DNA from 2 places in the Paenibacillus kyungheensis genome. Region 2 is predicted to be linked to the other one. Evidence: a T-box and tRNA genes for the amino acid it is inferred to sense, from the RefSeq annotation. Region 2 holds a T-box; the other holds one or more tRNA genes.

Region 1 (16,088 bases), 2.3 Mb from region 2:
TTCAAGCAGTGAGGCTGGTATGTAGGCAAATCCGCATACCCCAAGGCCAGGCTGTGATGAGGAGCGAAAATTATAGTAGCGAAGGTCATGATTTCACACTGCCAAGAAAAGTCTCTAGCCAGGAAGCAGGTGCCCGTACCGCAAACCGACACAGGTGGGTGAGAAGAGAATTCTAAGGCGCGCGGAAGAACTCTCGTTAAGGAACTCGGCAAAATGACCCCGTAACTTCGGGAGAAGGGGTGCCCCGGTAGTGTGAATAGCACGAGGGGGCCGCAGTGAAAAGGCCCAAGCGACTGTTTAGCAAAAACACAGGTCTGTGCGAAGCCGCAAGGCGAAGTATACGGGCTGACGCCTGCCCGGTGCTGGAAGGTTAAGGGGAGTGGTTAGCGCAAGCGAAGCTATGAACCGAAGCCCCAGTAAACGGCGGCCGTAACTATAACGGTCCTAAGGTAGCGAAATTCCTTGTCAGGTAAATTCTGACCCGCACGAATGGCGTAACGATTTGGGCGCTGTCTCAACGAGAGATCCGGTGAAATTTTAATACCTGTGAAGATGCAGGTTACCCGCGACAAGACGGAAAGACCCCATGGAGCTTTACTGCAACTTGATATTGAACTGGGGTGCGATTTGTACAGGATAGGTGGGAGCCGTAGACATCGGAGCGCAAGCTTCGGTTGAGGCGCCGTTGGGATACCACCCTGATCGCATTTGAGTTCTAACCTCGTACCGTGATCCGGTACAGGGACCGTGTCAGGTGGGCAGTTTGACTGGGGCGGTCGCCTCCTAAAGTGTAACGGAGGCGCCCTAAGGTTCCCTCAGAATGGTTGGAAATCATTCGAAGAGTGTAAAGGCATAAGGGAGCTTGACTGCGAGACAGACACGTCGAGCAGGGACGAAAGTCGGGCTTAGTGATCCGGTGGTACCGCATGGAAGGGCCATCGCTCAACGGATAAAAGCTACCCTGGGGATAACAGGCTTATCTCCCCCAAGAGTCCACATCGACGGGGAGGTTTGGCACCTCGATGTCGGCTCATCGCATCCTGGGGCTGAAGTAGGTCCCAAGGGTTGGGCTGTTCGCCCATTAAAGCGGTACGCGAGCTGGGTTCAGAACGTCGTGAGACAGTTCGGTCCCTATCTGTCGTGGGCGTAGGAAATTTGAGAGGAGCTGTCCTTAGTACGAGAGGACCGGGATGGACGCACCGCTGGTGTACCAGTTGTTCCGCCAGGAGCATCGCTGGGTAGCTACGTGCGGAAGGGATAAGCGCTGAAAGCATCTAAGCGTGAAGCCCCCCTCAAGATGAGATTTCCCAGTATGTAAGACCCCTTGTAGACGACGAGGTTGATAGGTTGGGGGTGGAAGTGCCGCAAGGCATGGAGCTGACCAATACTAATCGGTCGAGGGCTTATCCAAATAAGCTAACACGCGATGGTTTTCGTTTTCGGATTCAGTTTTCAGGGAGCAACACACCTGCCTGTTTGGTAATGATGGCGGAGGGGTTCCACACGTACCCATCCCGAACACGACCGTTAAGCCCTCCAGCGCCGATGGTACTTGGACCGCAGGGTCCTGGGAGAGTAGGACGTTGCCAAGCAAAATAGTTTTATCCCTTCGGGGTTTTTTTTTCGCCGAAGGGTTAAGATTGATTTTAATAGGTTGAAGCGTATGAAAAGTTACGCTGTTACTTTTTTAAGCGGCCCGTTGGTCAAGTGGTTAAGACACCTCCCTTTCACGGAGGTAACAGGGGTTCGAGTCCCCTACGGGTCATTAACATATACACTATGCCGGTGTAGCTCAGTTGGTAGAGCAACTGACTTGTAATCAGTAGGTCGGGGGTTCAAATCCTCTCGCCGGCACCATTTATTTTTAATATTAATTTGATTGCTATGGCGGTCGTGGCGAAGGGGTTAACGCACCGGACTGTGACTCCGGCATTCGTGGGTTCAAGTCCCATCGGTCGCCCTTTATAATCTTATAAAGAATTAGCTTGATATTAGTATTAAAATGATGTAAAATGTAATATGTATGTTAAATCAATACTATTACTGCCTAAATTGTATGAGTCATTAGCTCAGTCGGTAGAGCACCTGACTTTTAATCAGGGTGTCGAAGGTTCGAGCCCTTCATGACTCACCATTTTTCTTAATATGCGCGTGTGGCGGAATTGGCAGACGCACTAGACTTAGGATCTAGCGTCTCACGACGTGGGGGTTCAAGTCCCTCCACGCGCATAGATTTTGCGGACGTGGCTCAGCGGTAGAGCATCGCCTTGCCAAGGCGAGGGTCGTGGGTTCGATTCCCATCGTCCGCTCCAATCTTTATTCAGTGTAGAGCGTATATATTATATACGTTTTTATTCTACGCTTTAATTCATATAACAACTATATTTGTTTATAGTTGGCATGTGTAAGATTTGATTAACATGGTTATTCAGGTTTTATAATATACCTGATGTTAACCATATCCTCTTAATCCGCGGGTGTAGTTCAATGGTAGAACTTCAGCCTTCCAAGCTGATAGCGTGGGTTCGATTCCCATCACCCGCTTTATAAAAAAGGATGTCTGCATTGTGCAGGCATCCTTTTTAGTTTTCTATTAATTTAATAGGCTAAAGAATGCGATAAGTGATAAAGGATTATGGATATAGGTTGAATAGTATTGGATAAAAAAGAAACAGCACAGAAGTAACTCTTATTCTGTACTGTTTCTTTTTATATTACTTTGTTTTTTTATATTGCTTTGTATGCATTTCAAATATATTTTAAACATATTTAGCTAGGTATTAGTTTTAAAAGATTATTTTAAATTCCAGCGTAAAATCATACCCATTTGGGTGAGTCCTGCACCAAAACCATATAGTAATACGGTATTTCCATTTTTTAATTTATGATCATCTCTTCCTAATTGCAAAGCTAGAGGAATTGAAGCAGAAGAAGTGTTGCCGTACCATTCAGCACTGGTAAGTGTATGGTCTAGAGAAAATCCTGTTTTTTCGCAAATCGAATCGATCATTTTGAGATTAGCGCTATGTGGAACGAACCAATTAATATCGGTAAGGGATTGATTGGTCTGATCTAAAAGGTTTTGAATACCTTTTGGTACTGTACGTACAGCCCATTTATAGACTTCACGACCATTTTGTACGATTTTTCCATTGCCAAGCATCGCTTGATTATTGATTTGATCGGATAATCCGGTGCGGTATACATGTTCTCCACCAGAACCATCGCTATCCATAAAAGTTCCTAGAAAGCTAGGTTGTTCTGGATCGTATTCGACTAAGGCTGCACCGGCACCATCACCGAATAAAATACATGTGCTGCGATCGGTATAATCTGTTATTTTGCTCATCGTTTCACTAGCAATCACTAGAATTTTGCGATGAAGACCTGATGTGATAAAGCTATTGGCTACATGAAGTGCATATACAAAGCCAGCACAAGTAGCATTGAGATCTAGTGCACCAGCACCTTTGATATTGAAATAAGATTGAATTTGAGTAGCTGTACTTGGAAATACATAATCTGAAGTTGTGGTAGCCACAATAATGAGTTCTACATCTTCCAAAGTACCTGGATAAGTTTTCTGTAGATTTTTGACTGCTTCTATTCCGAGTGTAGATGTGAATTGTTGCTCATTAGCAATACGGCGTTCTCTTATCCCTGTACGTTGAACAATCCATTCGTCAGATGTATCGACTAGCTGTTCAAGATCAGTGTTAGTTAAACGTTTGTCGGGGACATAAGTTCCTAATGCTGTAAGACGAGCTGTTGAATGATTGATAAAGATCACCTCTATATATGATTTGAATGATGTGTATATACTGGAGTAGTTGATAATTTGGTAAGATGCTGATTATCTTGTAATACAATGACTATATAAACCGATTGGATTGACAGAGTTAGATTATGATAGGATATTTTATAAAAAGGCAGCATAATGATTGTATTTAATCTTTTTAATACTAGGTTATAGTACCAGGTACTAATTCATTTTAAATATAACCTATTTGAACAATATTGTAAATCGATTATTGATTTTGGGATGACTAAGTGATGTTGATATAGCTCGATTGGTTTTGAGGTAATAGTAAATGTTATAATGGAAGCATATGGAGTTATCATACCATACAGAATCATATTGTTTAAATCATGAGAAAAGTATATTTTAAATGATATGCTTTATTTTGTTTGTATGGACTGTTTTATAATTGAAGTAGTATATAAGTTATACTATGTGGAAAGTGCTAATGATTCAGATCTGACGTAATTTATCATTTTCAGTGAGGTGACTATAGTAATGGATATTAGACAATTAACAGTAGAAGATTTTGATGCACGAGCGGAATTAGGAATGTATGCTTTTCAATATCGCAGATCTGCAGAAGAACTGGAAAAAGAAAAACAAGGTTTTAAACCAGAACGAACATGGGGACTTTTTGAAGAAGAGCAATTGAGTGCTCAACTTACACTTTTACCATTACAGACGTACATACACGGGCAAGTTTTTGATATGGGTGGGATTGCAGGTGTTGCGACCTGGCCTGAGAAAAGAAGACAGGGATTGGTTGCGAAGTTATTAGATCATACACTGCAACAAATGAATGAAGCAGGGCAATCGATATCCTTTTTGCATCCGTTTCATTTTCCATTTTATCGTAAGTTTGGCTGGGAGACTTATATTGAATATCGTCAATATACTATTCCTACGAATAAGCTACCTGCTAAAGTTCAAGTTGAAGGTACAATAAAACGTGGTATTCGTGATTTGGAAATTTTTAATGCTGTTTATGAAAAATATGCTTCTAATTATAATGGAACACTGGTAAGAGATACCGAGCGTTGGGAACGAAAATTAGTACCGAATAGTGATTTGTTTACCGCTGTTTATTATAATCCTCAAGATCAAGCTTGTGGTTATCTTATTTATGAGATCAAAGATCAGAAAATGAATATTAAAGAATTGGTATCTCTTGATGAACGTTCACGCCAAGCACTATGGACTTTTATTTCTAACCACGATTCAATGGTGACTGAAGTCAATGTGCAAGCACCGATCGATGATTCGTTGTCGTATCTGTTGAATGATCCACGTATTGAGCAACAGATTGTTCCTTATTTTATGGCGAGAATAGTTAATGTTAAAACGTTTCTTGAGCAATATCCATTTACGGTTGGTAAAGTAGAATCGTTATCGATCCGGGTGAATGATGCGACAGCAGAGTGGAACAATGGGATCTGGGATGTGCTTATTAATGATGAAGGTAAAGCGAAAGTGAGTCGGCGTGAAGCTTTGCCCGAAGGTTTGCAACAAGATCTCTGGGATCATAGTGATATTGATACAGATATTCAAGCATTAACTGTAGCATTGATGGGGTATAAACGTCCGCTAGCTTTATGTAGTTGGGGGAAATGGAAAGGCAAGTTAGAAGCTGTTCATATTTTGGAATCACGGATTCCTTTTACTACCACACATTTGATGGACTTTTTCTAAGCACATGTGAATGGGTGGAGTATTAGTGATGTACGTATAGAGTGATTTTTTAGAATGAATGCTTTAATTGGTGGAAGTTCTTATAAAACGTGAAAGCAAATGAATAGTGATACTGTAAAGGAATCATACAGTTCAAATCGTAAATATAAACAGTATGATCTTTACAATGATAATTAAGCTGAGAAAGCTTATCTCTCTACTGAAGTGCATTATACACTTTGTAGAGGATAAGCTTTTTTTTGAATATAATTGTGCATTTGCACTATTCGAGTATACTTTTGATGACTGAATGACTGAATGACTGAATGACTGAATGACTGAATGACTGAATGACTGAATGACTGAATGACTGAATGACTGAATGACTGAATGACTGAATGACTGAATGACTGAATGACTGAATGACTGAATGACTGAATGACTGAATGACTGAATGACCGAGTTAGATTATATCGATTATATGAAAAATTTAAAAAAGATAATTATGGTGTTAATGTAGGAGCTTGACGATGATGAGTACCTTGTTCATAGCTATATGCTAATTTGATCAATGTGCTTTCATCAAATGGTCTACCTAAAAATTCAATTCCTACCGGCAATTTCTGATTGGTGAATCCAGCAGGAACTGTAATCGCAGGGAAGCCGGAAAAAGGGCTTAACCGATTATTGTCACCTGATACTTGTTCTTCACCGATCGTAGCTGCTGGTTGGGTAGTCGTCGGATAGATAATCGCATCTAGATTCTGGTCTGCCATTACTTTTAAAAGAGATTCGCGTGTGACCTTAGTACGGTTGAGTACGATATCTTTATATTCTTGAGTATCAAGTGTGGCTACAGTGTTACGTTTTTGCATCGCTTCAGCTTGCTTGGGATCAAATTGATTGGATGCTAGAATTTCGGTCAGATTATGATAAGGTGCATCTTCTCCTAAGCTCGCCAGGTAATCATTGATTTGAAATTTAAATTCGTAACCACTAAGGCTAGGGTATTTCATAATTTGTTGTAAGTTAGGAATTTGGATAGGAACCGGTGTAGCTCCTAATCGCTTTATATCATCGACAGCCGTGTAGACCACTTGGGTGACTGATTTTTCACTGTCTTTTGTATTATTGAACAATTCTGTGGCTATACCGATACGAGCTCCTTGCAGACCATCTGCTTGTAATGAATCGGTATAATTCGCAGGGATATGTCCAACGCTATAAGCTGTAGCAATATCGTCTGCATCATAGCCAGCAGTAGCTTGTAATAATATCGCTGCATCTTCTACTGTGCGTGCGATCGGCCCGCCGACATCTTGAGTAAGAGCGAGTGGAATAATACCATCACGACTGCTTAATCCTACCGTAGGACGAATACCGACCAGATTGTTAAATGCAGATGGAATACGAATAGATCCACCTGTATCTGTTCCTAGACCTGCCGCTGCAAAGTTAGCAGCGATAGCAGCTCCTGTTCCACCGCTCGAACCGCCCGGGTAATGATCGAGTGCATAAGGATTCAGCGTCTGCCCTCCAAGTGAGCTCGAAGTAGTAATTCCAAATGCAAATTCATGCAGATTGGATTTGGCTAAAATGATAGCACCTGCTGCTTTGAGCATAGCGATCTGATCAGCGTCTTGATCTGGAATCGAATTTTGAAGACAGACACAACCTGCTGTTGTAGGCATATCGGCTGTATCGAAATTGTCTTTTACAATAATCGGTATACCATGTAAAGGCCCGCGTGCTCCTGTCGTAGCACGTTCTTTGTCTAATTGAGCTGCAATTTCAAGTGCTTTGGGATTAATCGTAAGAATAGCATTAAGCTTGATCCCTTGATCATCATATTTAGCAATTCGATCTAAGTATTGTTGTACAAGCTGAACAGAAGTCAGACGACCTTCTTTCATAGCTGATTGCATCTGAGCAATCGTTGCTTCTGTAATCACAAAAGGTTCATTGGTTCCTGGAGAGCCAGCAGCTTGAACAGAAGAGGTAACACCGTATGTACTGAATGGAGCAACAATTAACGCAATAACTGTAAACCACATAACAATTACTTTTTGATACTTTTTCATATGTTGGATATTAGACAAATAACTTCACTCCTTTGTAAGATATCATCGATTATTGTTGATACATGTAATTAATTATGTATTTTAGTGTTAAAAAAGATAACATGTCAATACAAAAGATCAAATAGGCTTAGATTAGAATATAAAATAATGATTAAAATGATACATATTTAACTGTTCTTTTAAAGAAAATTCGGTACATTAACAAGGAGCAGATAAAATTAATATTTGTGCAAAAGAAATGTGATGTTGCAGTTAAAAGTTTGGTAGAATAAAATGGTAATGGCTTAAATGGAATTATAATCCAGTATAGAAAGAGGAATCAACATGGCAAACAAGTCGGTATACAATTTGGTCATCGTAGGCTATGGCGGAATGGGAAGTTATCATGGGCAATTGATTGAGAAAGTACCTGCACTTGAAGTAACTGGTGTGTACGATATCGTAGACTATCGGATGGAACTTGCTGGACAACATGGTTATCATGCTTATGAAAGTATGGGAGCGGTTTTATCAGATGAAAATGTTGATATTGTATTGATTGCTACTCCTAACGATGTACATAAAGAATTATCGATTCAGGCTTTACGTGCAGGCAAGCATGTTATTTGTGAGAAACCTGTAACGATCAACAGTGCGGATCTGCTAGACATTGTCAAAGTAGCAGAAGAAACCGGTCAGACATTTACAGTACATCAAAATCGTCGCTGGGATGAAGATTTCTTGATTATTCGTGATATGTTTGAAAAACGGGCTGTTGGAGATGTGTTTCATGTGGAATCACGTGTACAAGGAGCTAATGGTATTCCAGGAGATTGGAGACAGCTCAAAGCTTATGGCGGCGGCATGTTGCTTGATTGGGGAGTGCATTTACTAGATCAGCTATTATTGCTTACCGATAGTAAGATCGAAAGTGTCCATGCTCAGTTGAGTACCATTTTGGATACAGAAGTAGATGATGGATTTACAACAACGATTCGTTTTAAAGATGGGTTAACAGCAGTTGTAGAAGTCGGTACAACTAACTATGTTAAATTACCACGCTGGTATGTAAAAGGAACCGAAGGAACAGCAATTATTCAAGATTGGGATCTAAGCGGGGAGATCGTTACCCGTAATACAGAAGTGGAAAAAGTAGAACCCAAACCGATTCAAGCAGGTCGTGGATTGACCAAAACGATGGCTCCACCTTCTGAAGAGTCTACAATTCGTAAATCGATTGAACCGATCCAAAACCCGCCAGAAGAGTTCTATGTGAACTTTTTGTCTGTGATCGAAGGCTCTGCGCAATCGGCTGTACCTAATGAACAAGTACATCGAGTGTTAGTGCTGATCGAGACGATTTTTGAAGCGGCTGAAAAAGATGCAGTGATTCATAAAGAATTTTAAAAATAGATAGGTAGAAATGAATTACACAAAAAGCGGGTATTCTATAGTGAAATATAGATATCGGCTTTTTTGTGATATCCAAGTGGACTGTACATATAGTGTTCTATCATAAGAATTGGATCAGCACATAAGGTCGTGTAATAACCTTAATATTTATTTGAAAAGTGTTACAATATATAGATGTGTATATCGACGTCTGATTGCAACGAATACACAGGAGAAAAATAACCGTAAATAAATGATACACAAATATATACAAGAAAGTGAAAGGAATGAATTATATGAAGCAAGTGGTATTAGCTGAAAAGCCTTCAGTTGCAAGAGAAATCGCGCGTGTGATGGGAAGCCATCAGAAACATAAAGGGTATATGGAAGGCCCTAAATATATAGTAACCTGGGCGCTTGGACATCTAGTCGGTCTAGCAGAGCCGGAAGATTATGATACTCGTTATCAGAAATGGAATCTAGACGATTTGCCGATTTTGCCGCAAAAGATGACGTTAAAAGTACTGCGAGAAAGTAGTCATCAATACAAAATTGTACAGCATCTTCTGAGACGAAATGATGTGCAAGGATTGATCGTAGCTACCGATGCTGCACGTGAAGGAGAATTGTTAGCACGCTGGATTATTCAGATGGCAAAATGGAATAAACCTTTTCAAAGATTATGGATATCTTCTCAGACTGACAAAGCGATCCGTGAAGGATTTGCAAAATTGCGTCCGGGTAAAGAATTTGACCGTCTGTACGAATCGGCTCGTTGCCGGGCAGAAGCCGATTGGATGGTTGGTCTGAATATTACCAGAGCATTAACTTGTAAATTCGATGCTCAATTATCAGCAGGACGTGTGCAGACACCGTCACTGGGGATGATGATGAAGCGTGAGAATGAGATTAAAGATTTTCGCTCTCAAGATTATCATACATTGCAGATTGATCTAGGTGATCTACAAGCAGAATGGCGGAATGCTCAAGGAGACGGACGAATTTTTGAACAACAGAATGTACAGCAGTTAGAGCAGTCTTTGGCAGGCAAGCAAGCGAAGATTGTATCGGTCAAAAAGAATGAACGCCAAGAACCTCATCCACTAGCGTATGATCTGACAGAGTTACAGCGTGATGCGAATAAAAAATATGGATTTTCTGCTAAGCATACGTCTAATGTATTGCAAAAGTTATATGAGCAACACAAAATCGTCACGTATCCGCGTACCGATTCACGTTATTTGTCTTCAGATATGACAGATACATTCAAAGAACGTTTATCCAGTGTAGCGGTAGGTCCATATGCGCCACTAGCACGTCCTTTATTACGTAATGCACTTAAAATTGATAAACGGATTGTAGATGATAGCAAAATTAGTGATCATCATGCGATTATCCCTACAGAAGAAATAGTATCTTTGAACGCACTTACAACCGATGAGCGTAAATTGTATGATCTGATTGCGCGCCGTTTTATCAGTTTATTTTATTCACCTGCTACTTATGATACGGTTCAAGTGATTATTGAAGCCGCAGGAGAGCAGTTTTATGCCAAAGGGGTTACGATCAAAGATTCAGGTTGGCGTGTTGTATATGGTGATCAGTGGAATGAAGAAGATGAGGATGAAGAAACCGATTCACATCATCGTTCATCAGAGCGTGGAGCAGATCACCGGGGAACGCAGAAATTGCCTGAACTCAAACAAGGGGAATCGAAAATGATTGCTCGCTGTATTGTTAAAGCAGGTCGTACGATGCCTCCTAAACGATATACAGAAGCCGCTCTGTTATCACAAATGGAAAAACATAGTCTGGGTACGCCAGCAACTAGAGCAGATATTATTGAAAAATTAGTTTCTTCCGATACGATCGAACGCAAAGGCAATCATCTGCATCCTACAGGAAAAGGCGCACAATTGATCGAATTGGTGTCGCCTGAACTGCGGACGCCTGAATTGACAGCACGTTGGGAACAGCAGTTAGAAAAAATTGCTCGTGGACAAGGGCAACCGGCTCCATTTTTACAAGAGATTCGTCAGATGGCGCAATCGATGGTCGATGGTGTGAAAAAGAGTGATGTGAATTATAAGCCACACAATGTCTCTTCCAGTCATTGCCCTGAATGTGGAACACGAATGTTAGAGAAAAAATCGAAACGTGGCACATTCCTGATCTGTCCAAGTGAAGATTGTAGTTATCGTCGTTCGACTGAAAAGCAGTTATCAAATCGTCGCTGTCCACAGTGTCATAAAAAAATGGAAATCAAAGACGGCAAAGCTGGAAAGTATGTACAATGTCTCGGTTGTGGAATTACCGAAACGTTAAATAAAGACGGCGGTCGCCCGGTTAACAAACGTGAACAGCAAAAGTTAGTGAAGCAATTTGAAAAGAAAGAATCGTTTGGTTCAAGTCTAGGTGATTTGCTAAAAGCCGCTTTGGAAGAGAAAAAAGAATAGAGATAACCTAATAACACAATTGAGAGCTCTTTAGCCGTAACATTAGCTAAAGAGCTTTTTGGTATGCAATGGCAACTATTTTCTTAAAATAATCGTTGACGAAAATATTTTCATAATCTATATTTAAAAGAAAATATTTTCAGGTGGTGTAACTAAATGAAAACTTTTTTCGAGAAGGCACAACGGTTTGGTAAATCTTTTATGCTCCCAATTGCTGTATTACCAGCAGCAGGATTACTGCTAGGCATAGGGGGAGCACTCTCTAATCCGAATACAGTGAGTACATATCCTGTACTACAGATTAGCTGGTTGCAGTATATTTTCAAAGTGATGAGTAGTGCAGGAGATATTACGTTTAGCAATCTAGCATTGATTTTTGCGATCGGGGTAGCGGTTGGACTGGCACGCTCGGATAAAGGAACAGCAGGGTTGGCAGCGGCACTGGCGTATCTAGTGATGAATGCTTCGATCAATGCGATGTTGATCAATAGTAATCAACTGGTTACTGAAAATATGGCGGCAGCCGGTCAAGGTATGATTCTAGGGATACAATCGTTACAGACAGGTGTGCTAGGCGGTATTATTATCGGCTTGGTGACAGCAGGTCTTCATAATCGATATAACAAAATTGAGTTACCTCAATTTCTAGGATTTTTCGGTGGTTCTCGGTTTATCCCGATCGTTTCTTCATTTGCAGCAATATTTGTAGGATTGTTGTTATTTCTAGTATGGCCAACAATTCAATTAGGGATTACCAAGTTAGGTGGAATCGTAGATGCGACCGGATATGTAGGCACATTATTTTATGGATTCTTTCTACGGATGTTAGGGCCGCTTGGATTGCATCATATTTTTTACCTCCCTTTCTGGCAAACCGGACTTGGTGGTACAATGGAAGTATCTGGTAAGATAGTGGAAGGAACCCAGAACATTTTCTTTGCTCAATTAGGTGACCCTTCGACTGAAAAATATTTCTCAGGTACATCGCGCTTTATGTCAGGACGCTTTATTACAATGATGTTCGGATTGTTGGGAGCTGCATTAGCGATCTATCATACTGCACGTCCAGAACGCAAAAAGGTTGTCGGTGGATTAATGTTATCAGCGGCGTTGACGTCTTTTTTGACAGGAATTACGGAACCATTGGAATTTGCCTTTTTGTTTGTAGCTCCATTCTTGTATGTTATTCATGCTGTGTTTGATGGATTTGCTTTTATGCTGGCACATATATTTCAGATTACGATTGGTCAGACATTTTCCGGTGGCTTAATTGACTTTATTTTATTCGGTATTTTACAGGGAAATGCCAAAACCAACTGGATCTATGTGCCGATAATCGGGGTGGTGTGGTTCGCTCTGTACTATTTCACATTCCGCTTCTTAATCGTCAAATTCAATCTCAAAACACCGGGGCGTGAAGATGAGACTGTAGCAGATACGAACGAAAATACAACAGGTGGAACAGGGTCAACCACACCGATAACCGATGCTGTAGCCACAGATCGTAGTGAAGTTGATACTTCTCGTCCGGCTGTGATACTTAGTGCATTAGGTGGCAAAGAAAATATTAAAGATCTGGATTGTTGTGCAACCCGTCTACGGATATCAGTCTATCAACCAGATCAAGTATCACAGGATCGCTTGAAACATTCAGGTGCCAAAGGTGTGCTGATTAATGGTAACGGTGTGCAAGTGATCTATGGTCCGCAAGTGAGTGTTATTAAAAATGAGATCGAGGAATATATGGAAATGGAGTGAATGCAATATGGATTTGGATTCATTGGGATTACAGCAGGGGTTAATCGTATCGTGTCAGGCATTAGAACATGAACCTTTGCATAGTTCTTTTATTATGGGAAAAATGGCAGTTGCCGCTCAAGAAGGTGGAGCTGTAGGAATTCGAGCGAATACTGCGCAAGATATTAAAGAAATCAAACAACAAGTATCATTGCCTGTGATTGGAATCGTCAAACGTAATTATGGAGACCATCCTGTATTTATTACGCCGACGATAACCGAAATTCATGAATTAGCAGAGTCTGGTTGTGAAATTATAGCGTTAGATGCGACTACACGTCCTCGTCCTGATGGTGTCACATTGGCTGATCTGGTCAAACAAATTCGTCTGCTATATCCTGAACTGTTATTGATGGCAGATGTATCGACTGTAGAAGAAGGCGTGGTTGCTGAACAGTTAGGATTTGATCTGGTATCGGCTACGCTGGTAGGTTATACAGAATATACAGCTCATCAGAAAGTGTATGAAAATGATTTTGAGATTCTAAAAGAAATGGTTCGTCAGATCAAGACTCCTATTGTAGCTGAAGGAAATATTATGACACCAGAGATGGCGGCACGTTGTCTGGAACTCGGTGTATACAGCGTGGTAGTAGGCGGAGCGATCACACGTCCGCAACAGATTACAGCACGTTTTATGGACAAAATGAAACAAGTTCGTCCTGCATCGATTGCAACAGAATAGACTTGTGCTACACATTCTATGTTATAAACATCAATCATAGTAATGTCAAAAAAAGAACCGAAAATGATTATCGGTTCTTTTCTTTGTCTGGAATTGGCATTATGAATGATCTTGTTTGTACAAAGCATGAAGCGTACGCTGACGTGCAGATAATCGTTCTTCATTTTGGAGCAATAACATCGAGATCATATCAAGCACATAGATAATCGCTAATTGACTATTGATAAACGGGATATCGCCCATACGCTGTAAGCCGGGTGTAAATAGACATAGATCAGTTGTTTCTGTAAAAGGCGTATGATCGAAATTAGTAATTCCGACAATATGAGCTTGATTTGTTTTGGCAATACGTAGAGCACTATTCACTTCAGTAGTATGACCAGAATTGGATAATCCAATCACCAAATCTTGTTCATCCATCAAAGACGCATTCATCATCATCATATGCGAATCAGTAACAGCATCAATTAAAATATTCATTCGCATTAGACGATACTTGAACTCTAGCGCGGATAAGCCAGAGCTTCCTAATCCGTATACATAGACACGTCTGGCTTGCTGAATCTGCTGAACGACTTCTTCAATCATCTGAGGCTTGATCATATCAGCAGTTGCCATAATAATTTCATTGTATAAATGTCTTGTCTGTGCAAAAAAGTTAAGCTCATCTCGTGGAATATCAATTTCTCGATTCAAGCTTAGCTTAAAATCTATAAAATTACTAAATCCTGCTTTGCGACAAAAACGTGTGATTGTAGACATTGAAGCTTGTGTGCGCTCGGAGAGATCACGAATATTGATATTATGAATAGAATTTTTATGACGCATAATATAATCTGCAATTTCTTTTTCTTTGGCAGATAATTGTTGGTATCGTAATTGTAGTTCGTCGAGTACATTGAGAGCCATAATTCATCCTCCTTAAACGCCTGATCATATAAGCGCGACTCAATTTCTATAAAAAATGATTTTTTATATTCATAGCATATGTTAGATTGCGGTTAGATAGTAGGGAGCGAACAGTTGATTTCTTTCTATTATAGTATAGTTTGAAGAGCGATCTCTATATTATAGGATAGTGCCATCAAATAATGGAATTATGCTATGTGCTTTTGATCATTTTACCGTTACACTAAAAATAAATGCGATAGAATAACTGGATATTCGGTATTGAGCCGATCCATCAGAAAGGGATTATTCCATGTCTATATTTTTCGATACTACTCAATCGACTTTTCATTTACAATCTCGTTCAACGAGTTATGTTATTCAATTAATGAAATCAACTCATTTGGTTCATTTATATTGGGGACCTCGTCTACAAGGAACATCTATTGGTAGTCTGCTACAACAGATAGAACGTGCTTCATTTAGCCCGAATTATCATGCAGATGATCGTACTTTTTCTTTTGATACCTTACCACAAGAATATCCAGGTTATGGTCGTGGCGATTATGGCGAACCTGCTTTTGAAGCTAAACATAGTAATGGCACAACAGTCAACGATCTACATTATGTGAGTCATACTATTACAGCAGGCAAACCGAAACTTCAAGGATTACCAGCTACATATGTAGAGCAGGAGCAGGAAGCAGATACATTGGAAATTGTATTGCGTGATAAATTAACCGGGCTTGAAGCTGTAGTCAGCTATACCGTATTTAACGAATTGAATGCGATTACACGTTCTGTGAAATTCCGTAATGATGGAACCACAACGCTTCATATTCAGCGTGCACTAAGCAGTAGCGTAGATTTGGCAGATGATGAATATCGAATGATGCAATTGTCTGGTGCATGGACTCGTGAACGCCATGTTCATTACCGTACACTTGCTCCAGGATTGCAACGGATCGAAAGTAAACGTGGTTCCAGTAGTCATCAGCAAAATCCATTTATCGCTTTGCTTGGTAAAGATGCGAATGAAGATCAAGGGCAAGTCTATGGTATGAGTCTTGTCTATAGCGGTAACTTTGTCGCTCAAGTCGAAGTCGATCAATTCCATACCACTCGTATGCAGATTGGATTGTCTCCGTTTGATTTTGAATGGAAATTAGAAGCAGGTGATACGTTCCAGACACCGGAGGCGGTACTGGTTCATTCTTCTGAAGGATTGGGAGGAATGTCTCGCACGTATCACAAATTGTATCGTACACGTCTAAGTCGTGGAGAACATCGTGATCAAGTGCGTCCTATTTTGATTAATAACTGGGAAGCGACTTACTTTA
Region 2 (16,088 bases):
AGAAGTCATTTACCGTTGCTGGAAAGATCATGGGCAAGCTTATCAAGAAGATGAATTAATCTCTTTATTACAATCAACCGGAGCAGATGCGATTATTGCAGAATTGGATCAAATTACTGAAAAGGTGATTAAAGCTGTACCTCAATTGCAATTTATCGGTGTCTGTCGAGGAACTCCTTCTAATGTAGATGTACCTGTAGCTACAGATCGTCGTATTCCTGTTTTCTATACGCCAGCACGTAATGCACAAGCTGTAGCTGAAATGGTAGTCGGTAGTCTAATTACCTTTTTACGCAGTATTATTTCATCCAGTCAATGGTTAGAAGCAGGGGAATGGCAAAGTGGTAGCTTAACTGCTTATCTCAAGTTTAAAGGCAATGAACTGGCTGGCAAAACAGTCGGTATGGTTGGTTTTGGAGCAGTGGCCCAGCGTACAGCAGGCATACTACGGAGCTTCCCTTGTGATATTCGTTATTACGATCCCTATGTAACCAGCCCTGATCCGCGTGATCAAAAAGTATCGTTAGCTGAGTTATTTGCTACAAGCGATATTGTATCGATTCATTTACCTGTAACCGAAGATACCAAAGGATTAATCGGTACAGAATTATTGCAATCAATGAAAAAAGACGCCATTTTTGTAAATACTGCCCGTTCTGTAGTAGTAGATCATCATGCACTGGTTGAACAATTACAACAAAATCAGATTCGTGGAGCGATTATCGATGTGTTTGATCAAGAACCGCCACTTCCTAAAGATTATGAACTGATTTCATTGCCAAATGTTTTAGCAATTCCACATTTAGCAGGTGCCACTTATGAAGTTGAAGATCATCATGTAGAAATTATGAATACGGCACTCATAGAGTGGTTTGAGCATCATAACACCGCAGTGAAAGTACTTTATAATAAAGCGATTTTGGAGGATATTAACGATGACACAACAAGCCTATCTAGTCTTTGATATCGGTACCGGTAATGCTCGTGTAGCTGTTGTCGATATCAACGGTAACGTATTGTCGATTGAGCGAGCTGATATTTTGTATCACAATGACAATCAGTATCCAGATGCACGTCATTTTATACCGGAAGTACTGTGGGAACAGATTGCAGGGCTTGCTAAAGTAGCACTATCTAACGTTCCTGATATTCAGATTATCGCTGTCACTTCAACGAGCCAGCGTCAAGGTATCGTACTGATTGATGAAGCAGGTGAATCTTATCTAGGATTACCGAATATTGATAATCGGGGACGTGAGTGGGAAGAACACTATAGCGACCAAGCTTCTATTTATCCGATCACAGGCAGAGCACCGTCTGCTTTATTTTCAGCAATGAAATTAGTCGGATTACGGGAGCGTCATCCTCAGCAGTATCAACGATTGAATCGTTTTACCAGTATTAGCGATTGGGTAACGTATGCGCTTAGTGGTGTGTTAAGTTACGAACCGTCTCAAGCATGTGAGACTCTTCTCTATAATGTAGAACATAGTGATTGGTCTACAGAAATGTGTCACACCTTTGGCATTGCACCAACAGTGTTGCCTTCATTAATACCTTCAGGTAGCGTGCTCGGGACATTAACATCGGGTACAGCAGCAGAATTGAACTTGCCTGTAGATACACCTGTTATCGTAGGTGGCGGGGATACGCAATTGGCTATCCATAGTACAGGTGCAGGAGCAGAAGATATTGTTATTGTATCCGGTACAACTACACCTATCGCTAAGATTACAGATACATTTACAACAGATAAATCAGCACAAGCTTGGATTAATGCGTATACAACACCACATCAATTTTTGATCGAAACGAATCCAGGTATCACCGGTCTGAACTATCAGAAATTGCAATCTATTTTCTATCCCAATGAAGGATACGCCATGATGGAGCAAGAGATGAATGAACTGGAAGAAAGTCAATGTGTAGCAGCATTAGGTTCTTATTTATCTTCTGCCAAAAATGCGCGGGTACGTGGCGGATTTCTATTCGATGCTCCGCTGTCAGATCAATTAAGCCGGGCTCATTTTGTCAGATCAGCATTACACGAGATTGCTTTTTCTATCAAAGTGAATTTCGATCAATTGGCACAGGTGGTCTTGCTGGATCGTCCGTATATTTGGGCATGTGGAGGAGGACTACAGAGCCGTACACTTATTCAAAGTATTGCTGATCTATTAGGTAAAGAAATCCGTATCCGCACAGGATTTGAACATGCTTCGATTGTAGGAGCAGCTTATATCTGTAATGAAGCTTTGGATATACAGTCTACTCAGACAGAACAGATCACTACATTTCAACCACAATCTTCTGAGGCATTGCAAAAAGATTACCAACAATGGCATAAGGCGCAGCTCTTTTTTGCACAATTACAATTAGCGGAGTCTGCGACAACGACTTCTTCATCTGAAAGTAGTATTTGAGAACAGTAGCTTACCAGTAAAGTTGAAAAAGGAGTGTATGTCATGAACGTATTAGATCGTATAGGGATTCCCAAAACATTAGTATGGGGATATCTCGGAGTATTGATTTTTATGATGGGAGATGGATTAGAAGCAGGTTGGTTAAGCCCTTATCTGGTAGAACGAGGGCTTAGCGTGCAGGATGCCAGTCTTTTATTTACGGTATATGGTATTACACTAGCAATTGCGTCATGGTTTTCTGGCGTATTTTTAGAAGCATTTGGAGCCAAAAAATCAATGTTCATTGGATTTATCGCTTATGTAATCGGTACATCTGCTTTTATCGCTTTTGGTATAACCGATCTAAATTATCCTATTATGTTATTAACGTATGCGGTTAAAGGATTTGGGTATCCATTGTTTGCTTATTCTTTTTTAACATGGGTAACTTATCGTAGTCCTGAGCACAAATTAAGTACAGCAATTGGCTGGTTCTGGGTAGCCTACTCAGGCGGGATGTTTGTATTAGGTGCATATTATTCCAGTTATGCGATCAAAAATCTAGGATATATGCAGACGTTATGGAGTGCTGTTGTGCTTGCTGGAATCGGTGCTATTTTTGCTCTGTTGATCAATCGTGACCGTTTACCCAAAAAAGCAGGCAACGCTCGTGAAACGTTACGCGAATTGGGTAAAGGATTAACGATCGTCAAAACCCATCCCAAAGTTGGATTAAGCGGTATTGTACGGGTTATTAATAGCGTAGGTTCTTACGGATTCCCTGTATTTTTACCATTACATATGGCACAATACGGAATCGCAACAGGTACATGGTTGAACATCTGGGGAACGATCTTTTTAGGAAATATCGTGTTTAATTTATTATTCGGTATTATTGGTGATAAATTTGGTTGGAGACAGACCGTAATGTGGTTCGGTGGAGTAGGTTGTGGTATTTTCACATTATTATTGTTCTATGTCCCTGAATGGACAAACGGTAACTTGTGGATCACCACGATTGTTGGATTTATCTGGGGTGGATTGTTAGCGGGCTATGTTCCTATTGCAGCACTTGCTCCATCCGTAGCAGGAGGCAACAAAGGCCCTGCGATGTCTATCGTCAATCTAGGTGCTGGTTTATCGGCGTTTATTGCTCCTGCTATCGCATTTGCTTTTATCGGTGTGATCGGTGCAGAAGGAGTGGTATGGGTATTCGCGATTCTTTACTTTATCAGCGCGATTATTACCAAGTTTATTACAACTCCAGAAGAAGATGCTGCTAAAGTAGCCGGTAAACGTAAAGTACAAGAGAATATTGCGTAATCATTGACTTTCCAGGGCGAATTTTTTAAAATAGAGCTATTGTTATATTTTATAATACAATGCTCAGTGAAAAGGAATAGTAATATTAGTAAGCATGTAATGATAGAGAGTCGACGGGTGGTGCAAGTCGATATGATGCTGATATGAACTCGCCTTGGAGATATGTTGCAAGAATATTGGAATACGCTGTTATTTTTATCAGTACATAGTCAGCGTAGTTATCCTATTTCTGAACGACATCGGCTTCCTACCGTTATCAGGCAACTAAGTGAGTGGATAGCAAAGTATGCTTGTTCACTAACTAGGGTGGTACCGCGAGACACAACCTCTCGTCCCTAGCGATATTATGCGCTATGGATGAGAGGTTTTTTTGTCGCATATGAGCAGTAAGCTATGAATGAAATACAGGTATACGACAGACACACACGATCGTTAAGATCGAAGGAGGACACATTGATGACAGATTCAAAAACAACTCAACCTGGTTATCATCCACAGCAGATCGAACCGAAGTGGCAAGGATATTGGGATCAACACAAAACATTCAAAACACAAGAAGAACCAGGTAAACCGAAATTTTATGCATTGGATATGTTTCCTTATCCATCTGGAGCAGGTCTGCATGTAGGGCATCCTGAAGGATATACAGCTACAGATATCGTGTCTCGCTACAAGCGTATGCGTGGTTTTAATGTACTTCATCCGATGGGATGGGATGCGTTTGGTCTACCAGCAGAACAATACGCAATGGATACAGGCGAACACCCACGTGATATTACATTCAAAAATATCGATAATTTCCGCCGTCAAATTAAATCACTAGGATTTTCTTATGATTGGGATCGTGAGATCAGCACAACTGACCCACAGTACTACAAATGGACACAATGGATCTTTATCCAATTGTATAACAAAGGGCTTGCTTATGTAGATGAAGTCGCTGTGAACTGGTGTGAAGCTTTAGGAACAGTACTTGCGAATGAAGAAGTTATTGATGGCAAAAGTGAACGCGGAGGACATCCGGTTGTCCGCAAACCGATGCGTCAATGGGTACTACGTATTACAGAATACGCAGAGCGTCTTTTGGACGATTTGGAAGAATTGGATTGGACCGAAAGTATCAAAGATATGCAGCGTAACTGGATCGGCAAATCTGTCGGTGCAGAAGTGCATTTTGATATTGAAGGAACCGATAAAAATCTAACCGTATTTACAACACGTGCAGATACTTTATTTGGTGCAACATATTGCGTATTGGCTCCTGAACACGAGTTAGTCGATGTGATTACAACACCTGAGCAAAAAGATGCTGTCAAAGCGTATCAAGATCAAGCAACACATAAGAGTGATCTAGAACGTACAGATTTAGCAAAAGACAAAACAGGTGTATTTACAGGTGCTTATGCAATTAATCCAGCAAGTGGCGAGAAATTACCAATCTGGATCGCTGATTATGTACTTGCAGGTTACGGTACAGGCGCTATTATGGCGGTTCCTGCACATGATGCTCGTGACTGGGAATTTGCGAAAAAATTCGATTTGGAAATTAAAGAAGTAGTAGCTGGAGGCAGTGTACAAGAAGAAGTGTATACAGGCGAAGGCGAACATGTGAATTCTGATTTCTTAAATGGATTAAATACAACAGATGCGATTGCCAAAATGATTGCATGGCTTGAGGAAAATGGTAAGGGACAAGGTAAAGTTACGTATCGTCTACGCGACTGGTTGTTTAGCCGTCAACGGTACTGGGGAGAGCCTATTCCTATTTTGCATTTAGAAGATGGAACGATGAAGACTGTTCCTGAATCAGAATTACCTTTATTGCTTCCTGATATCGATCAGATCAAACCTTCGGGTACAGGAGAATCACCACTAGCTAATATCACTGACTGGGTAGAAACGATCGATCCAGAAACAGGGATGAAAGCACGTCGTGAAACAAACACGATGCCACAGTGGGCAGGTAGTTGCTGGTATTACTTGCGTTATATTGATCCACATAATGATGATGCTTTGTGTTCACCAGAGAAACAAAAAGAATGGTTGCCTGTCGATCTATATATCGGTGGAGTAGAACATGCTGTACTTCACTTATTGTATGCTCGTTTCTGGCATAAAGTGCTATACGATATCGGTGTAGTCGATACCAAAGAACCTTTCCAAAAGCTTGTCAATCAAGGGATGATTCTAGGTAATAACAATGAGAAAATGAGTAAATCTCGTGGTAATGTTATTAATCCAGATGATATCGTTAGCGAATATGGTGCAGATACATTACGTTTATATGAAATGTTTATGGGACCACTTGAAGCAACGAAGCCTTGGAATGAAAATGGTGTAGAAGGCATGTATCGCTTCTTATCTCGTGTATGGCGTCTATTTATTACAGATGAAGGACAATTGAATGCCAAAATCACAGACGGTGAAGGCGATGAAGCATTCAAACGTACAGCTCACAAAACGATCAAAAAAGTAACAGAAGACTTAGACGGACTTCGTTTCAATACAGCGATTAGTCAGTTGATGATCTTTGTGAATGATGCTTACAAAACAGACGTATTGCCACGTGATCTAATGGAGAAATTCGTACAATTGTTATCTCCTCTTGCTCCACATATTGCAGAAGAACTATGGGCTCGTCTGGGTCACGAAGGAAGTATTACGTATGTAGAATGGCCTACATTTGATGAGCAATGGACAACTGAATCTGAAGTAGAAATTGTTATTCAAGTCAATGGTAAAATTGTACAACGTAACAAAATTGCTAAAGATCTGGATGCCAAAGCGATGGAAGAATCTGCACTATCCTTAGAAGCAGTTCAACAAGCGATTGAAGGCAAAACAGTTCGTAAAGTAATTGCTGTACCGGGCAAATTAGTTAATATTGTTGCTAACTAATCACTGACCGATTGATATAGCTAATATATGTATTGTTTGATCTGAACGTACAAAAGTAACATCGTTTAACCTCCTATGCGATGGGAGTCTATTACCGGGATTCCGGTAATGTACTGGAATCCCGACGGCAGAGGTGTCATTATGAGACGGGATATCATGTGGACAGCGGTAGTCTCCGCGGTGCTTGGAACAGGATTGATTGTGTTTGGAACTTTACAATCCAGCGATCAAGAAACCAAATGGACAGCTTTACATGAACAAGCACAAGCTTCACTTGTAGAAGATCAGGTAGTAACGACAACACCAAGTTCGACTTTGGATGAATCTACATCCAAAGCAACAACAGATCAGACAGATCGCTCCAAAGGTGAAACCTCATCAGCAACAGATTCTCCTAAAGAGAAGGTAGTCGAGGTAGCCAAAGCCAAAGATACGGTCGTTACTGAAACTGCTTCTACAAGTCAGCAACCATCGATCAAGACTCCGATCGCAACATCAGAGTCTACAAGTTCAACATCATCGAATACCGAGACTGTTGCTACAAATCCAGCACCATCAGCCCGCACACAGGATGGCAAGATTAGTATTAACCATGCGAGTCTGTCTGAACTAACTGAATTGCCGGGTATTGGAGAAAAGAAAGCACAAGCGATTATTGATTATCGCAATACGCATGGCGCTTTTCGCAGTGTGAATGAACTGGATAATGTAAAAGGAATCGGTAGCAAAATGTTAGCCAAGATATTGCCTTATGTACAGCTTTAGGGGATGTAAGGGGGAGTAAGAGTGGTACGTAAAGATTGGGATACGTATTTTATGGATATTGCTCATATGGTCTCGACACGTTCACGATGTCCACGTCGCCATGTTGGTTCAGTACTGGTACAAGGTAAAAAGTTACTCGGTACCGCTTATAATGGAGCACCAATGGGTGTACCTGACTGTTCTGAAGATGGTTGTATGATCTCAGAAGAAGTAGAACTGGTCAAAGTAGATGGTGTGGAAACAATGGTCAAAAAGCAACGTTGTATCCGTACGATTCACGCTGAACAGAATTTACTCCTTTTTACCGATCGTGCTGACCGCGAAGGTTCGGTCGTATATGTTACCGATGAGCCTTGTTGGACATGTGCAAATATGTTAGCCAATAGTGGTATTGTTGAGATCGTGTATTATCGTCCTTATCCTAAAGATACGCGCAAAGTTACAGCTATGATGCAGCAAAAAGGTATTATTTTCCGTCAGTTGGATCATTACAATCCACCACCTGATACCACAGTAATCAGCTAATCTCATACGATTCATCTGCCCTCATCGCAAATAGGGAACGATATATGGAAGAACCATTATCTTGTAAGTACACAACATCTGTAGAAGATGGACGTGGCTTAGTAAGGTAATGGTTCTTTTTTTTGCGTAGAGGGCAAGATGAATATAGAGCATAGAATAGCCATTCTCAAGAATAGAATGCCTGTTGCATCACATCATAATCATATAGAACGATTGATTTCTTTTTCGAAAAACAAATAAGAACGGAGAGAGAAGTATTGCAAACACGTCCACTGGTTGCTTTATGCGTGGTATGGGTTGGAGGAAGCATGATCGCTTGTCTAACAAGCGAATATATCTGGTGGGTATTGAGCGGACTAAGTTTGATTTTATTTTCAGCGTATCTGATATTTCCGCAGGTTCAACGTTCTATACTTATACTTGGCTCTGTAATGTTGATTGCGTCAATCTACTGGCACTGGAATGAAGTACGTAATAGTAGTGATATTCCGGCTACACTTCAACTCCAAGAGTCACAGATGATCGACCAGCCGGTGCAAGGTAAAGGTATAATTGCCAGTCCGATCAAAGTCGATGGAGATCTGGTTACTTTTTTTATGAATATATATCAATTACAAGAAAATCAATCACTTACTACACCAGAAAAGGTAAGAATTCAACTGAAATTAGCAACTGAAGCAGAATTACAGACAGTAGCTTTATGGCAACGTGGAGACCATGTAAAGATTCAAGGGATATGGAAAGTGCCTGGAGAAGCTCGTAATTTTAATACATTTGATTATCGTCATTATCTACGTACTCAATATGTCCACTGGATTATTAGCGCCAAAGGAGCAACATCGCTAACACAGACAACTGTACCTTTATCTCAAATAACGATGTGGACATGGAAATTATTACGTTATAACGATCAAGTTCGAGCTAATTTGGGAGCGCGAATTGATATGCTATTTGATGATCATGATCGTGGATATATGAAAGGGTTATTGATAGGTGATTCCGGTGACCTTGATCCCGAGACATTTGCTTCTTTTTCCAGACAAGGATTAACTCATATTCTTGCTATATCCGGTCTGCATGTAGCGATTTATACAGCGATTTTGTTGTGGTTATTGCGTCAGATGAAGATCACCAAAGAACGGGCTTGCTTAATTGTCATAGTGTTACTGCCTATTTATGTGTTATTAACAGGTGCTTCTCCTTCAGCGGTTCGTGCAGGAATAATGGGAATGATTGGTCTATATGCGCTTAGTCGTGGAATACTCAAAGATGGATTACATATATTATGTGCTGCTTGTATAGGAATGTTGTTATATGAACCTTATTATTTACTGAATGTTAGTTTTCAATTATCTTTTATCGTGACTGCTGGATTAGTTATTTTTGTGCCGTTAGTTCAACCGTTGCTTCAGAAGCTACCACCCAAATGGGCAGGAGCGTTAGCAGTAACATGGGTAGCTCAGATGATTTCGTTTCCTTTAACGATTTATTATTTTAATCAGTTTTCGATTTTATCATCGGTTGCTAATTTTATTCTTGTTCCAATTGTAAGTTTGATTGTATTGCCTGCTGGGTCGCTTGTACTTGCTCTTAGTTATCTGTGGTTGCCAGTAGCGAATAGCTTAGGCAATGTGATCTCATGGATTAATACATGGACATTTCATCTGGTAGATTGGATCGATATCGTACCCGGAATGTTAACAATCTGGTATTCACCGTCTATCCTATGGATCTTGTTATATTATGTAATGCTGTATACAGGTTTGCGTTGTCTACAACATATAATGCAGTGGCAATTTCGCGAACAATCTGTGCATCTTTCTTTGAAAAATGGTGATACCACTAATCAGCAAGAGGCTTACACTCAGCCGTTAGATCAACGTCTTTTTGTAGCAAATCATTTTAATAAATATAGTAGTTATCATGTTCAATCTTCTTTGGGATTTGTGCGTAAAATACAATCTAGTTGGCATACTATCTCTTATATATCTCCATGGATGAAGCGTAGGTATATAGCTTGTTGTGCAAGTGGCTTAGTCATGATGGGTTTAATTGTGTATGGATATACTCAACCTATCACTTCAGGAGCAGGAACAGTCCAGTATTTAGATGTCGGACAAGGAGATAGCATTTTGATTACTACGCCACAAGGAAAACAGATACTAGTAGATGGTGGCGGAACGATGACATTTGAACGTCTTGGACAAGAATGGAGAAAACGAAAGAATCCATACGAGATCGGCAACAAGTTACTTGTGCCATTATTGAAAAAACGAGGGATACATCATTTAGATGCTGTACTTTTAACTCATGGTGATCATGATCATGCAGGAGGATTGCAAGCTGTTATCGAACAGATTCCTGTACATCATTTTATTTTTAATGGTACTTTACCGGATGGAGACAGTCTCAATCCTTTAATGAAGACTATACTGGATCAACAGATTCCTTTGATTGCACCTATACCGGGTAGTGAATTACAGATAGATGATCAGACAACGTTAACCTTTTTAGCTCCGGAAACGCCGAATCAAAGGAATGCAACATCTACCTATACCAAAGGATTACCACGCGAAGAAAATCAAAATCATTATTCTGTCGTTTTTTTACTTACGATGAATCAACGTCATTTTTTGTTTACAGGAGATGCAGATCAAGCAGAAGAACAAGGGATTTTATATCAGCTTCAACAATCTTCTACTTTTAAAAATAATTCCGTTTTTACAGCATCATTAGCGGAGTCTACTTTTCCTATTGATGTACTCAAAATTGGACATCATGGTAGCAAAACGTCTTCTTCCAGTGAATGGCTACAGTACTGGCAACCTGCTCTATCTGTTATTTCTGTAGGAGCTACCAATACATATGGTCATCCTACAGAAGAAGTACTAGAGCGAATAGAACAGGTAGATTCAGAAGTCGCCCGAACCGATCTGCAAGGAGAAATACAGATTCAAGTACATCCAGATGGAGAAATGTTACAGCGGGTCATGTATCCTTTACCATAATACTTGTATTGTAGATAAGCTAATGTATACACTTGTATTTGTATTCATCTCCGCTGTCGGGATGACGAATACAAGTGTTTCTGTTATTCTAAATACAGTCTTGAACCGTTTACATCTGTGCATTCGATTCGGATGAATCCTACATAGGGTAAGTCTTTATAACAACAGAGTTCACATCTTCCAGCAATGCAAGATAAAGCGCGTAGACCACTAATTATTCAAATGAATCAAAACATTAAAATTAATTTGAAAATAACTGCAACTATTAGGCAATAGATTGCGTCTGAATAGTTGTAAGGAGAGGGGGATCCTCCGTGGTGGAGCAGGGACTCATCAAGGCCGCCCAAGCGGGAGACCGGGATGCTCTAATCACCCTATTAAGAGAGATAGAACATCATGTCTACAAAACGGCATATTACATTTTAAATAATGAACAAGATGCTCTAGACGCGGCTCAGGAAGCTTTGATCCGTATTTATACCAAAATCGGTTCCTATGAAGAAAAAGCACAATTCAAAACATGGGTACAACGAATCGTAACAAATGTATGTATTGATAAATTTAGACGTAGCAAGCCGACGGTCTCGATTGATGAGCATGAGATGGTTTTTGAAGGTCGCGATAATGTAGAACACGATGTTATGCGTGCTTATACATCAGAAGATGTACGTGAAGCGATCAATCAATTACCGGAGCATCACCGAACCGTTATTGTACTCCGTTATATTCAAGATTTATCCTATAACGAAATAGCAGATTGTCTTGATTTGCCATTGAATACTGTGAAATCGTATTTGTTTCGTGCCCGTCAACAATTACAGAGTCTGCTTGCAGATTATGAGAAAGGAGGAGTGACTGGATGAAACGTGAAGTAGCGGAAGAATGGATGAACCGCTATTTGGACGGTGATCTAAGCGAGGAAGATGCTGATATCCTGTTCCGCCATATCGATAATAATCCTGATGATGCGGATACATTTCGAATAATGAGCGCTTTATCTTTACAGCTTGAGAAATTACCTGATGTCAAACCCAAATTTAGTCTAGTCGATTCTATATTACCTACTTTAGATGATATCGATGCCGAACGTCGTGCTGAGATTGCTTCTGATATTGGCATTATGGAACCGCAACATGAGAAACAAGATGAATTTACAGAACGTCGTAGACAGCGCAGTTCATGGCGAGATCGCTTGCCAGTACGAACGATTGGTGGACTGGTTGCTGCTGGTGTTATTCTTGGAGTTTCGATTGCAACTTATGAACCCAAAACACTTTCAGATGCAGGACCAGCACCGTCTGCGATAAGTATGGAGCAACAGACCAAAGATCAAGAAACAGGCGCAGCGAAATCGAAAGCTGAACAAGATGCTACCTTACAAGCACCTGCAACCAATACGCCTGAATCAACAACTTCACCTGAAACGAACACACAACCACAGTCTGAAGAATCACAAAAAGTAACACCTGACAGTGGAAGTGGAACATTAGATCAACAACCAACAACGCCGGATAAATCGACTCCTGATACAGGTACAGGCACTAGCCAGGAAAGCACTCCTTCTTCAGGCAACAAGGGAGGCAATCCGCCAGCAAGTTCCCAGACTGCACCAGAATCAAGTCCGCCGAGTTCAGGCAATGGTACAAGCAACAATGAAGATCAGTTGATGAGAGAGCAACAAATCGCACCAGATACAGATAGTAGTGGTACGAGCGAATCATCTCCTGCAACAGGGACAGATGAAGGAACAGCAGATAGCAGTTCTTCCAACAGTTCCAAATCAACAGACAGCACTACCCCAAGTACTGCAAATAACGATGAATCATCATCTCCAGTAGCACCAAAAGCAAGTACAGATGATAGTTCATCCAAAGATAGTTCAGCATCTAAAGACAATGCTTCTGGCACTACGCCTGAGGCATCCAATAATGATGCCAAACCTAAAACGTATAGTCTAGCACCGGAAGCTGATTCTAAAGCCAAAGATGATAGCAAAGTTCGTTCATTTAGTACGAATACGATACAACAAGAACAAGAGTGGGTATCTCCGAGTTCATCATTTGCCGTGGTGTTAACCACATCGAATACGTTGCGACTCGATAGCTTATCCAAAAACAATATTAATGGTCGCACTGTCGTGGCTACAGCTACAATTGATGGTACGTGGTTAAACGGTCAATGGACCAAAGATGGCAAAACATTTAATTATCAAGTAGCTAAAGAAGGCAAAACCAAATGGTATAAACTTTCTACAGCCGGACTTCAGTAATATCGATGTACGTGATAACAAGTGTAAACAAAGAACTTTCCGAGTATGTTGGAAAGTTCTTTGTCGTATGCTCCTTTTTCCGTTAAAATAAAAAGGACGAACTTGGGGGGACGGAGTATGGACTTAAAAACAGCAAGTAAAGATATTAAAAATAATCAGCCAGCCGCTATTTATGTATGCTATGGCAATGAAAAATATCGTATTCGTGAATTTATTGATTTTGCGACAGCTCAACTGATCGAACCTGAACATAAAGACTTTGCTTTGGCTCAGTACGATCTTGCAGATACACCGCTGGAAACGGTAATTGAAGAAGCAGAAGAGATTCCTTTTATGGTGCCGCGCAAATTAATGATTGTGAAAGATTCTTCTGTGCTGACAGCAGGCAAAGATACCAAAATCGAACATCGTATCGATTCGTTACTTAAATATATGGAACATCCTGCTGATTACAGTATTATTATTTTCTGGGTACAGGGTGAAAAGTTAGATGAGCGTAAAAAAATAGTCAAAGCGCTCAAATCATCATCAGCTTGCCTTTTACCGTTCCAACCAATGGGTGCAGACGAATTGTTACAATGGTTGATCCGTCATGCTAAAAAGTTAGAATGTGAATGTTCTACAACCGCCGCAGAGGCACTTGTACAGTCTGCAGGGACAGGATTGGGTATTTTAGCGGCAGAGATGGATAAGCTGTGTCTACACGCAGGCAAAGGCGGTACAATCACAGTAGAAGATGTGCATCACCTTGTTGCACGCAGTACAGAGCAAAATGTATTTGCATTAGTCGAGCAGATTGCTGCTGTTCGCTTAGAGCAAGCTTTGACTATTTTCTATGATTTACTAAAACAACGTGAAGAGCCGATTAAAATTGCCGCTCTGATTGCTCGTCAATTCCGAATTATGTTGCAAGTTAAAGAATTAGCAGGGCAGAATTATTCGCAACAGCAGATGGCTTCTCAATTAAGTCTGCATCCGTATGTAGTGAAGTTAGCCGGTGAACAGGCTCGCAAATTCGATAGTCAGAAATTACGCTCGATTTTGGCACATCTAGCCAGATTGGATTATCAGATGAAAACAGGAGCGATCGATAAAGTATTGGGGCTGGAAATGTTTTTGTTACGTTTGGGAGCTTGAGATGCGTTGCATAAGCAATGTATAAAAATAATATATACCAAAATAAATAAAAAAGGCTTACCCGCAATCTATCATCTGTGGGTAAGCCTTTTTTTGTGACTTCAAAGCAACAAAATAAACCCCTGTTCGGAATGGCCGAAGCAGGGGTTTATCATATGCAGATGATGAATACATTCAATCATCTGTTGCACGAAATTTAGCCTTGGCTAGAAATCGCGTTTAGTTTTTTAGCCAAACGGGATTTTTTGCGAGCAGCCGCATTTTTGTGGACAAGACCTTTAGTAGCAGCTTTATCAAGCTTCTTGGAAGCAGCGATTACAGCAGCTTTTGCAGCTTCTACATCAGTATTCACAAGTGCAGTATCAGCAGCTTTAACTGTTGTACGAAGAGCAGACTTCTGAGAAGCGTTCAACGCACGACGTTTTTCACTAGTTTTTACACGTTTCACCGCGGATTTAATGTTAGGCAATTACATTCACCTCCTGTAGAGCATATACGTATTCTTCACAACTTTAAATATTCTATCATGTACCCTAGGCAAATGCAATACCATTATTGACTATAAGCAATGATATTTCAGATGTGGGATTGCTGTAAAATCGCTCAACTGCTATAATAAACGGATTAATGGGATTGTTGATTTTTTTCAATAATCAGCAGTATATTTCAGGCTTGTGTTGGGGGTAAGGCATGACTGATATGTCAGTAAGACAACAAAAAATTCGTAATTTTTCAATCATTGCGCATATAGACCACGGTAAATCCACTTTGGCTGACCGTATTTTGGAATATACAGGCGCGCTCACTTCGCGTGAGATGCAAGCACAAGTACTCGATCAAATGGACTTGGAACGTGAACGTGGAATCACGATCAAATTACAAGCCGTTCGTCTTGTGTACAAAGCAGATGATGGTGTGGAATATCTGCTGAATCTGATTGATACACCGGGACACGTCGATTTTACGTATGAAGTATCTCGTAGTCTAGCAGCCTGTGAAGGCGCTTTGCTTGTCGTTGATGCGGCGCAAGGTATCGAAGCTCAGACGTTAGCTAACGTTTATTTGGCATTAGATAACAATCTAGAAATTTTGCCAGTCATCAACAAAATCGATCTTCCAAGTGCTGATCCTGAACGGGTGAAGCAAGAAGTCGAAGATGTTATTGGACTGGATGCAAGCGACGCTGTACTGGCTTCTGCCAAAGCAGGAATCGGTATTAAGGAAATCTTGGAGCAAGTGGTACAAAAAGTACCTGCACCTACAGGAGATCCGAATAAGCCGCTTAAAGCATTGATTTTTGATTCTCATTATGATCCGTATAAAGGCGTTATTGTCTATATTCGTGTTATTGATGGCAAAATCAAATCCGGTTCCAAAATTAAAATGATGGCAACAGGTAAAGAATTTGAAGTTATTGAAGTAGGGGCATTCATGCCACGGATGGCGATTGTCGATGAATTGAACGTAGGGGATGTAGGATTTATTGTAGCGGGGATCAAAACCGTTGGCGATACCAGTGTCGGTGATACGGTCACTGATGCTAAGAATCCAACACCAGAACCTTTACCAGGTTATCGCAAAATCAATCCAATGGTATATTGCGGACTGTATCCTATCGAATCTTCCGATTATATCGATCTCCGTGAAGCTTTAGAGAAATTGCAATTGAATGATGCCTCGCTCAGCTTTGAGCCTGAATCTTCAAGTGCACTTGGCTTTGGTTTCCGTTGCGGATTCTTAGGACTGCTTCATATGGATGTT

The links. A T-box is a leader RNA that pairs with one kind of tRNA and senses whether it is charged. The one in region 2 lies ahead of leuS (leucine--tRNA ligase), so its partner is inferred to be a tRNA-Leu.
Region 1: it has a tRNA-Leu gene. The T-box ahead of leuS (leucine--tRNA ligase) is inferred to sense a tRNA for this amino acid. The anticodon was not compared.

Annotation. Positions count from the first base shown of each region.
Region 1 is NZ_CP117416.1:720,211-736,298, forward strand. Features, by position in the region: rRNA gene PQ456_RS03195 (23S ribosomal RNA) at 1-1,411, shown strand, start outside; rRNA gene rrf (5S ribosomal RNA) at 1,476-1,592, shown strand; tRNA gene PQ456_RS03205 (tRNA-Glu) at 1,694-1,765, shown strand; tRNA gene PQ456_RS03210 (tRNA-Thr) at 1,782-1,857, shown strand; tRNA gene PQ456_RS03215 (tRNA-His) at 1,888-1,960, shown strand; tRNA gene PQ456_RS03220 (tRNA-Lys) at 2,059-2,134, shown strand; tRNA gene PQ456_RS03225 (tRNA-Leu) at 2,148-2,229, shown strand; tRNA gene PQ456_RS03230 (tRNA-Gly) at 2,238-2,312, shown strand; tRNA gene PQ456_RS03235 (tRNA-Gly) at 2,474-2,544, shown strand; gene PQ456_RS03240 (ketoacyl-ACP synthase III) at 2,795-3,781, opposite strand; gene PQ456_RS03245 (GNAT family N-acetyltransferase) at 4,298-5,491, shown strand; gene PQ456_RS03250 (amidase family protein) at 5,974-7,551, opposite strand; gene PQ456_RS03255 (Gfo/Idh/MocA family protein) at 7,876-8,937, shown strand; gene PQ456_RS03260 (DNA topoisomerase III) at 9,219-11,378, shown strand; gene PQ456_RS03265 (maltose/glucose-specific PTS transporter subunit IIC) at 11,535-13,136, shown strand; gene PQ456_RS03270 (N-acetylmannosamine-6-phosphate 2-epimerase) at 13,144-13,860, shown strand; gene PQ456_RS03275 (MurR/RpiR family transcriptional regulator) at 13,960-14,769, opposite strand; gene PQ456_RS03280 (alpha-galactosidase) at 15,062-16,088, shown strand, end outside.
Region 2 is NZ_CP117416.1:3,675,977-3,692,064, reverse strand. Features, by position in the region: gene PQ456_RS15785 (2-hydroxyacid dehydrogenase) at 1-964, shown strand, start outside; gene PQ456_RS15780 (FGGY-family carbohydrate kinase) at 936-2,423, shown strand; gene PQ456_RS15775 (MFS transporter) at 2,466-3,725, shown strand; T-box leader at 3,783-4,065, shown strand; gene leuS (leucine--tRNA ligase) at 4,182-6,623, shown strand; gene PQ456_RS15765 (ComEA family DNA-binding protein) at 6,765-7,388, shown strand; gene PQ456_RS15760 (deoxycytidylate deaminase) at 7,410-7,913, shown strand; gene PQ456_RS15755 (DNA internalization-related competence protein ComEC/Rec2) at 8,171-10,921, shown strand; gene PQ456_RS15750 (RNA polymerase sigma factor) at 11,236-11,784, shown strand; gene PQ456_RS15745 (hypothetical protein) at 11,781-13,190, shown strand; gene holA (DNA polymerase III subunit delta) at 13,308-14,327, shown strand; gene rpsT (30S ribosomal protein S20) at 14,524-14,796, opposite strand; gene lepA (translation elongation factor 4) at 15,018-16,088, shown strand, end outside.